Regions from separate parts of the Chryseobacterium sp. WLY505 genome, predicted to be linked through region 1. Evidence: riboswitches for the same ligand, from Rfam matches in the RefSeq annotation. Region 1 holds a riboswitch; each other region holds the start of a gene.
What was found. A riboswitch is a leader RNA that binds a small molecule or an ion and turns the genes downstream of it on or off. The one in region 1 is predicted to bind S-adenosylmethionine.

Region 1 (3,289 bases):
GTTATTAAAATACTGCTGTTGCAATGATGGTGCTCTGAATCCTGTTCCCACCGCAGCTCTTACCGCATAGTTTTTTACAAATTCATACCGTACCGCAAGTTTTCCGTTCAGTGTATTTCCGAAATCTGAATAGTTTTCAAATCTTGCTGCTGCATCAATATTCAATTTTTTATCTAAATCATAGGAAACATCTGCATACACTGCGGTGGAATGTCTGTCTTTCTTCAATGCATTGTTGGGAGAAAATCCGATAAAGGATTGGGATCCACCCGCACCAAGCACTGTTGATCCTTCAGTGGCTACATTTCCATTGATGTCATATTGGGTATAAGAAGCTTCATCACCAGCTTTGATCTGGTATTGTTCAAACCTGAACTCACCACCGAAAGCAATATTGAAACGGTTTATATTTTTGGAAACATCAAGATTAATGGTATTTTGAAGAAAGCTATGCGCTCCGGCATAAAAACGGGTTGGAGATTTTGCTCCCAAAGAAGCATTATTCGTATCGTTTACATTATAATTGAAGGTATTGCTTCCAAAGGTATTGCTAAGGTCAAAAAACCAGTCGTTAACATTATATTTTGCTCCTACAGCATAAGAAACATCGTATACCTGAGAGGCCAGAGTAGCCTGAAATCCATTCGGATAAATGGATAAAACGACATTAGATTTTTCGCTAGGAAGCCTTCTGAAACCAAAGCCATTTCCTTCTTTGATGCTGAATCCTCCAAAAGAATACAGTTTAAAATTGTCATTAAAAGGATATTCTGAATTGAAAAACAGCTGTCCCTGTCTAATCTGGGCATCTCCGATCTGAAAATTAAAGTCATCACGCATTAATCCTCTTTTTGCAATTTCTGCATCATCTGCGGCTCTGGCAGCTTTTACGGCTTCTGCATCACCAGCAAATTCATAGGCAAAATTATCTCCGAAAATATCCAGGTCGTGATTTTGTGTTCTTGTGGTTTTTCCTCTGTGGCTTAGCTGTAATGAAAGATTAATATAGCCTTCTTTCTTTCCTAATGATGCTCCGTAGTTAACTCCTGCCTGGTAAGTATCTCCATCATTTCTTCCACTTAATCCATAAGTAAGGCTTGCTGAAGCTCCGGCATTTTTCTTAAGAATTATATTGATTACTCCTGCAATGGCATCAGAACCATATTGTGCAGCAGCTCCATCTCTTAGCACTTCAATTCTATCAATTGCAATGACGGGAATGGTACTCAAATCTGTTCCTACAGAGCCATTTCCTACGGTATTCTGATAATTTACCAAAGAAGTAGAATGTCTTCTTTTTCCGTTAAGCAGCACCAAAACCTGATCGGGTCCCATACCTCTCAAAGTAACAGGGTCAATATGTTCTGTCCCATCAGAAGCAGACTGTCTCACTGCATTGAACGATGGAATCACATAGTTCAGGAGATCCTGAGCCGTCATTTGCGGAGAACTTCTCTGGATTTTATCGATGTTGATTACATCTACAGGAACAGGGGTCTCAAGCTTTGTTCTTTTGACATTACGGTTTCCGACGATGATAATATCTTCGATCTCTTTTCCTTTTTCCTCACTTTCCTGAGCAGCGACCAGAATTGCTCCAAGCAATAATACAGCTGTGCTTAATTTTTTCATTTTTGTTCTTGCCAATTAATACTACCAATCTGACGGATCTTTCCGCAGATACACAAGACTTCAAGAAATGGAATTCATATAGAGTATTGACTTCACTTATCTCCCCCAAAGGGTTGGAATTAGCACCTTTACACTCTTGGAAACGTGTAGGTTGCTAAGGTTTCAACGGGCCAAATCCCTCCACCTTTCTTGATAAATCTACTGCAAAAGTAGACTATTTTTTTTAATGTACAAAAAATGGCAAACCTGCTCTGCTGCAAATTTGCCTTTTATTATTTTATAGAACTTGTTTACACTTTTATTTTCGAACCATTAAGATGTAATAAGAGTTTAAGAGTATTAAGATTAGCTTCGCTTTAAGCTTAAAAATCAGAATGATCCATCTTAACGGTACTTTACTTCTTAAATAGCCCTTAATGGTTCAAAATATTACAAATCAACAACTTCATAATTTGTTTTTATTGAACCATCATCTTTTGAATAGCAATTCCTGTATCCGATTTCAGCTGCACCAGATAGGTTCCTGCCGGATAACTGACTTTCGCTTCATAGGTACCGTTTTCTTTATCCAGTTTGAAAGAATCCATTCTTTTACCGGTCATATCAAAAATTGAAATCTCACCATTTTTTGCTTTACTGAAAACGAGTTTAGCGATTCCGTTTCGGATTGGATTATCTGCAATCTGAAGAGATAATTTGTTGGCGGCATTGACATCTACTGTTGACAAAGCACCTGCATAATTTCCAAAGATTCTGAATTCTCCAGGTTGTAAAGTGATCGGCGCTGTGGTGGAAGCTATATTCGAAATACTGTTGTCCATCAGATTCTGCCATTGGCCTGTGTAAGGAAAATAAGGAACAACATTCTGCGCGGAAGTCGTATAATTGGCCAACACTACCACATTCTTTATTCCTGTTGTAATAGCCGCATCATATACATAAATTCTTGTGATCAGTCCGGTAGGATCGTTCGTAAGGTTATTGGATTCTATACTGTAGGTTTTAGATTTAAAAACCGGGTAGGTATTTCTGATATTGATGATTTTAGCCCATGTATCATATACTGCCTTTCTGTTCACATTGGTATCATACCCTAAAGTAAATGCAACAGGTTTTTCATCGGTTCTGCATCCGCTGTCTATGGTACCGTTTGCACATCTGTTGATGCTGAATTCATATCCTAATTCACCAAACTGCCAGATCATCTTCGGACCTGGAATGGTAAAGAAAGTTGCCCCGAAAGTTTTCATTCTTTCAAGAGCGGTATTCAGATCTTTTACATTATAACTTCCGTTAACTGCGCCATAGGCAAGGTTTTTAAACATCAGTCTCTCTTCATCATGGCTTTCTCCATAGCCTACGGCACTCATATTGGTGAAGCCGTGAAGGCTGTGATTCATGCGGTCATAATTGCTGTTTTCCTGATAGCCCATCGTATTCTGGTTGTAAGGATCGGTCTGTTTATTCCAAAGCATAACGCCTTTTCCTTCTGTGATTCTGTAGTTCGCCCATTGCTGTTCTTCTGCATCGGTTCCCAAATGTTCGAAGATCATGTAAGAATTGGGATCAATAGCCCATTGTTTATCAGCATAATTTTTCATGATATCCACTCTGTCCTGCTGGTAGGCATTGGTACAGGCCTCATCGTTTTCAGAAC
Region 2 (3,289 bases), on a different contig from region 1:
AACGGAGTATTCAACTATGAAGGAGGATGCTACGCTAAAGTAATTGACTTATCAGAAGAAAAAGAACCGGATATTTTCAGAGCGATCAAAAGAGATGCACTTCTTGAAAACGTTGTTATTAACAATGGAGTAGCAGATTATACGGATGGATCTATCACAGAAAATACAAGAGTTTCTTATCCAATCTATCATATCAATAAAATTGTATTGCCTTCTAAAGCAGGTCATGCCAAGAAGATTGTTTATCTTTCAGCGGATGCATTCGGAGTACTTCCTCCGGTTTCTATCCTGAATGAAGATCAGGCTCAGTACCACTTCCTTTGTGGTTATACCTCAAAATTAGCCGGAACTGAAAGAGGAATTACAGAACCACAACCATCTTTCTCACCTGCATTTGGAGAAGCGTTCCTTACATTACACCCAACAATGTATTCTAAAACATTGATCGGAAAAATGCAGGAGCACGGAGCTAAAGCATATTTGGTGAACACAGGTTGGAATGGTACTGGAAAGAGAATTTCTCTTAAAGATACCAGAGCAATCATTGATGCCATCATTGACGGTTCTATTGACAATGCTCCTAAAACTCAGGTTCCGATCATGAACCTTGAAATTCCTACTGAATTGCCAAACGTTTCTACAGGTATTTTAGATCCTAGAGATACGTATGAGAACGCTTCAGAATGGGAAGAAAAAGCAAAAGATCTTGCTTCAAGATACATCAAGAACTTTGAACAGTACTGTGATACTGAAGAAGGTAAGAAATTAGTAGCTTCGGGACCTCAATTGCAGGAACAAACTATCTAATAGTTACCAATCAACATACAAAAAGCCTCATCATCGATGAGGCTTTTTTATTTTTTCCCTTAGAGGAATTATTGTATGATTCCCTGTTTACATTTACACAAAAAAATCTGTGAAATCGGTGTGATCTGCGGGAAAATATAAGTTAAAAATTACTTCAAGCTCAATAAAGCCAATCTATAACCATCCATTCCAAAACCAGATAAAACCGCATCTGTATTGGCTGCTGTCACAGATTTCTGTCGGAATTCTTCTCTTTTATAAATGTTACTGATATGTACTTCTACTTTTGGCTTTCGAATATTTTTCAAGCAATCAGCAATAGCGTAAGAATAATGAGTAAAAGCTCCCGGGTTAATTACTACGGCATCAAAATCATCCTCCTGAAGTCTGTTGATAAGTTCTCCCTCAATATTAGACTGATAATATGTTAATTCATGAGTCTGAAACTCGGATCTTAAATTTTCCAAATAGCTTTCCATAGAGACATTTCCATAGATTTCCGGTTCTCTTGTGCCCAACAGATTAAGGTTAGGGCCATTGATGATTAAAACTTTCATTCTATAAAATTAAAAAGTTTTTTTAATTAATTACATAAAAAATAAGTGATGCTGAATTTTTATTCCATTGAATTATTGATAATGATATTTATCATGTGTGAGAAAATGATAATAGTCGCAACTCCTTATTGTAATGGGTTTTATTAAAATTTTATGTTAATTATTAAAATATTATCATGAAAAATAAATAAGTCTACTTGTTTTGTAGACTAAAAGTTTTTAGCTTTGCAACCATATTTCGATCGGCTTATAAAGAAAGATGGAGGGAACTGACCCTGTGAAATCTTAACAACCTACCCGTGGGGCAAGGTGTTACGTTCAGCCTTTTAAGGAAAAATAAGCATTTGGTTTATCGTATTTATCGATGCCCTTTGCTGACTTTTTTGCAAAGGGCAAAATTTTAGTATATGATAAACAAAATTGATTATGATTAGTAAAAAATTATTTAGTACCCAAGTATGGATTCCTCCGGTTGCTGCTTTCTTTCTGGGAGTCACCAGTGTAAATGCACAGAATTCCAGACTGAAAAAAGATAGCCTTCATGAAAAGGAACTTGATGAAGTCGTAGTGGTAGCTTACGGAAAAGCTAAAAGAAATAGCTACACCGGTTCGGTTGCTACCATTTCCAGCGATAAAATCAATAACAGACCGGTCACCAATATTACCAAAGCATTGGAAGGGCAGGTTGCAGGGATTCAGACGACCAGTGCATCAGGGCAGCCAGGTGCCGTTTCTACCATTCGAATCAGGGGAATTGGTTCCATCAGTGCTTCCAGTGATCCTTTATATGTAGTAGACGGAATTCCTTTCGATGGAAATCTAAACTCCATCAGCCCAAGCGATATTGAATCCATCAGTGTTCTGAAAGATGCTACAGCAAGTGCTTTATATGGTTCAAGAGGAGCAAACGGGATCATCATCATTACTACAAAATCAGGTAAAAAAGGAGAAGCCAGAGTTAATTTTAATATCAGTCAGGGATTCTCCGGAAGAGCTGTAAAAGACTATGAACAGGTAAACACAGATCAGTACTTTCAATTATACTGGGAAGCATTAAGAAACGGATATCAGTCCGGGAAAGTTTCTTCCCAGCAGGCTGCACAAATGGCAACGGATAATCTTGTTTCTACCCTTGGAATCAATCCCTATGGAACAGCTTATCCAAAACCTGTAGGAACAGATGGAAAACTATTGCCTGGTGCTTCACCACTCTGGAATGACGACTGGAGAGATATTTTACAGAGAATGGCCTCAAGAAACCAGGTGGATCTTGATATCAGCGGAGGAAGTGATAAAAGTAATTACTTCTTTTCCCTTGGTTATCTGGACGACAAAGGTATGGCTATTGAGTCTGGTTTTAAGAGATATAATACAAGGCTTAAAATTAATTCCGAAGTAAAAAAATGGCTGAATGTTGGAGTCAACTTAAACTATACCAATAGTATTCAGCAGGCACCAACTTCTTCAGATTCCAAGGCGAGTAATATCATCAATGCCGCAAGGTTTATTCCTTCATTCTATCCTTATTATGAAAGAAATGCTGACGGAACTTATGTTTTGGATGCCGACGGAAATCCTATTTATGATTTTGGAAAATACAGGCCAACGAATGCGCTTCAAAACCAAAATGCTGCAGCAACTTTGCCATTAGATAAAAACGAAAATAAAGAAGATAACTTTTCAGGAAAAGGATTCATGGAATTCATTTTCTTGCCGGAGTTAAAATTCAAGACAAGCTTTTCTGTTGATTTGGTGAATTATAACGGACATTATTATTCAAATCCATTACTAGGACAAGGCGCGGAAATTGGAGGTTCGGTGACGAAGACCAATACCAGAACACTTTCCTATACGACCAGCAATATTCTGACGTACGATAAAAAGTTTGGAAAACACCATGTGAATGCATTGGCAGGGCATGAATT
Region 3 (3,289 bases), on a different contig from region 1:
ATGGCCAGATGAACGGTCTTCGGCTTTTTGAAAATTTCGGATTCTATGATGTTTCTTGTTTTTTCATCCTGTGAAGAAGTCACAACGATGTTCACTCTGTTTTCTCCTGCCACCTGGTTTAAAAGCAATGGAAAAACATTGTTTCTTGCCAGTTCTGCAAAGACTTTATTGAAATCTTCTGCTACAAAACCAATCACAGAAACATTATTGATACTATAAATCTGGGAAACTTTTCCAGATTTTCTTTCTGCCTCAAATTCATCAATAAGACAAGCCACTGCTTTTTCTGCATCATTTTCATGAACCAGAATAGAAATTCCGTTTTCTATGGCCTGTTGAGAAATTACGCCTACACTGATACGCGCCAAAGTGAGCGCTTTAAAAATTCGTCCGTCAATCCCGATTTCTCCCAGGAAATCTTCTCCTTCAAATTTGACGATTGATCTGTTCTTCAAAAATTTTATTTCGTTAGCATTTTTCATTACTTCTATAAAATGTTTTTAATGATATTATTTAATTGTTGATATTCCATTAGGAAGGCATCATGCCCGTGTATAGATTGGATCTCGTGATAAGAAACATCCTTATTTTTCTCTTTTAAGTTTTCAAAACACATCCGGATTTCGGAAGCCGGGAAGAATAAGTCTGTATCTACGGAGATCATGTGCATTCGTGCCTGTATGTTCTCCAGTGCTTCTTCAGCAACGTTGATATTCATCAGGAGATGGTTCATCAGCTTGTAACTCTTTAAACTAAACCTTTCGTTTAGTGCGTTACCATGATAAACCAACCAGTCTTCTGATTCCAGGCGTTGTTTGTCCTGATTATATTGGTTTTGAAATCTGTCATTGAGCGACTGCGGAGTTCTGTAACACAACATGGCATGAATTCTCGCTTTCTGTAATGGTTCTTCTTTATCATTCAATAAAAATTTCTGAACCAGACATTGTGCATGAAGCCAGTCGTGTGTTCTGTAATCACAGGCTATGGGAATAAATATTTCTGCGAGATCTGGCTGCTTGGCAAGCATTTCCCAGGCAATCCCTCCTCCCAGAGAGCCTCCGATAATGGCATATAAATTTTTAATATGTAATGCTTCAAGTCCTTTCAGAAATATCCCTGCGATATCTGAAGGTGTGAAGTCTTCATAGTCTTCAATTAAAAAATCGTCGTATCCGTTTCCTGGTATGTTGAAACACAGAACGGTATATTGATCGGTATCAACAATCTGATTTTCTCCCACCAATTGTTTCCACCAGCCTTTTTCTCCGGATACATTTGAATTTCCGGTAAGAGCATGATTGATTAAAATGATTGGGGCTGTAAACAGATCTTTCCCAAAAAGCTGATAGCTTAATGAGATATGGTATTCCTTTTGGGAATAAGTTTGATACGTAAGATTAATATAGTTTAGTTCTGTTTTCAATTCTATTAAATTTTAATACAATTGAAAATGCCACAGGAAATGGCTGAAAAGAACTTCAGTAAGTTATCTGTCCAAAATACTTTGGTAGAACGTAGCACCTTCTTTGCTTGCGCAAAGGGTTGCTAAGGTTTCATAGGGTCTAATCCCTCAACCTTTCTTGATAACATTTTCAATATTTGAATGAACGAATGGTGCAAAGGTAGTTCTTTTCTTTTAATTTCAAAAAAAAATTATTTTAATATTTCAAAAAGCCCTTAAACACAAGTATTTCAAGAGTATATTAATAATTATTCAGATGAAAAAAATTGGAATTACTTCTCAAAAAAACTAACTTCGTATGGAAAAGTGATGAGATATGACCGCCGAAAAAGATAGATTACAAGATATCAAATGGAAAAACTGGGGACCTTATGTAAGCAACCGGCAGTGGGGAAATGTACGCGAAGATTATAGCCCGAACGGGAATGCCTGGAATTTTACCAATCATAATAATGCAGAAAGCTATGCCTACCGCTGGGGTGAAGAAGGTATTGCCGGAATTTCTGATGTAAAGCAGCTTTTATGTTTTGCTTTTTCGTTCTGGAACAAGAAAGATAAAATGGTAAAAGAAAGATTCTTTGGATTGAGCAATCCTCAGGGGAATCATGGGGAAGACATCAAAGAAATCTTTTATTATCTGGATAATACACCTACCCATAGTTATATGAAAATGGTGTATAAATATCCGATCAATGAATTTCCTTACGATGAGCTTGTTGCAGAAAACGGGAAACGCAGTAAAAAGGAACCGGAATATGAAATTTTCGATACCGGAATTTTCGATAATGATGAATATTTTGATATTTTCATAGAATACTGCAAAGCAGATCACAATGATATTCTTGCCAGAGTCACGGTATGCAACCGAAGTCAGCATGAAGCACCTATTATGGTAGCGCCTACTGTATGGTTCAGAAACAACTGGAAATGGGGATACAATACCTATAAAGCAGAAGTCAATGCTTCTCATGACGGAAGTATCAACATTGAACACGACAGTATTTCAATCAAGAAACTCTATTCCCGAAATACCAATGCGCAAAGCGTATTTTGTGATAATGAAACCAATAATTCTAAGCTTTACGGAGCTCCTGCAGCTGAAAATACTTATTTCAAAGATGGAATCAATAATTTTATTATCCATCAGACGAATACGGTAAATCCTGAAAAAAAGGGTACAAAAGCTTCTTTTCTGATTGATGAGTTTATCGGAGCCGGAGAATCTAAAGTTTTTGAGTTCAGGTTATGTCCGGATCAAGCTGATGAACCTTTTGAAAAGTTTGATGAAATATTCAATACGAGAGAGGCTGAAGCTGAAGAGTTTTATAAAGAAATTCAGAACGACACCGTGAATGAAGATGAAAGAAATGTTCAGAGACAGGCTTTTGCAGGGCTTCTATGGAATAAGCAGTTTTATCACTACAATATCGGGAAATGGCTGAAAGGTGATCCCAACTTTGAAGCCCCAAGAAATTTCAACGAATATGTAAGAAATACGGAATGGAATCATCTCCACAACAAGGATATCATTTCAATGCCCGATAAATGGGAATATCCTTGGTATGCCACATGGGATCTGGCATTTCACTGTGTTCCTTTTTCCATCATCGATGCGGAATTTGCCAAGGGACAACTTTTGCTCCTTACGAAGGAATGGTATATGCATCCTAACGGACAGCTTCCAGCCTATGAATGGAATATGAGTGATGTGAATCCGCCAGTACACGCCTGGTCATGCTTCCGTGTTTTTAAAATTGATGAAAAAACCAATGGAAAGCCGGATTTATTATTCTTGGAAAAAGTATTCCAGAAACTGCTTCTTAA

Region 2: it holds a riboswitch for S-adenosylmethionine, as region 1 does, so the genes downstream of both, RAH34_RS12805 (TonB-dependent receptor) here and RAH34_RS15125 (TonB-dependent siderophore receptor) in region 1, are expected to answer to the same signal.
Region 3: it holds a riboswitch for S-adenosylmethionine, as region 1 does, so the genes downstream of both, RAH34_RS12025 (alpha/beta fold hydrolase) here and RAH34_RS15125 (TonB-dependent siderophore receptor) in region 1, are expected to answer to the same signal.

Annotation. Positions count from the first base shown of each region.
Region 1 covers NZ_JAVCWI010000007.1:75,213-78,501, reverse strand. Annotated here, with positions in the region: gene RAH34_RS15125 (TonB-dependent siderophore receptor) at 1-1,632, opposite strand, end outside; SAM riboswitch class I at 1,726-1,831, opposite strand; gene RAH34_RS15120 (alpha-amylase family glycosyl hydrolase) at 2,091-3,289, opposite strand, start outside.
Region 2 covers NZ_JAVCWI010000005.1:168,575-171,863, reverse strand. Annotated here, with positions in the region: gene pckA (phosphoenolpyruvate carboxykinase (ATP)) at 1-807, shown strand, start outside; gene RAH34_RS12810 (type II 3-dehydroquinate dehydratase) at 957-1,364, opposite strand; SAM riboswitch class I at 1,609-1,707, shown strand; gene RAH34_RS12805 (TonB-dependent receptor) at 1,791-3,289, shown strand, end outside.
Region 3 covers NZ_JAVCWI010000005.1:13,772-17,060, forward strand. Annotated here, with positions in the region: gene RAH34_RS12020 (homoserine dehydrogenase) at 1-482, opposite strand, end outside; gene RAH34_RS12025 (alpha/beta fold hydrolase) at 488-1,426, opposite strand; SAM riboswitch class I at 1,487-1,593, opposite strand; gene RAH34_RS12030 (glucosidase) at 1,782-3,289, shown strand, end outside.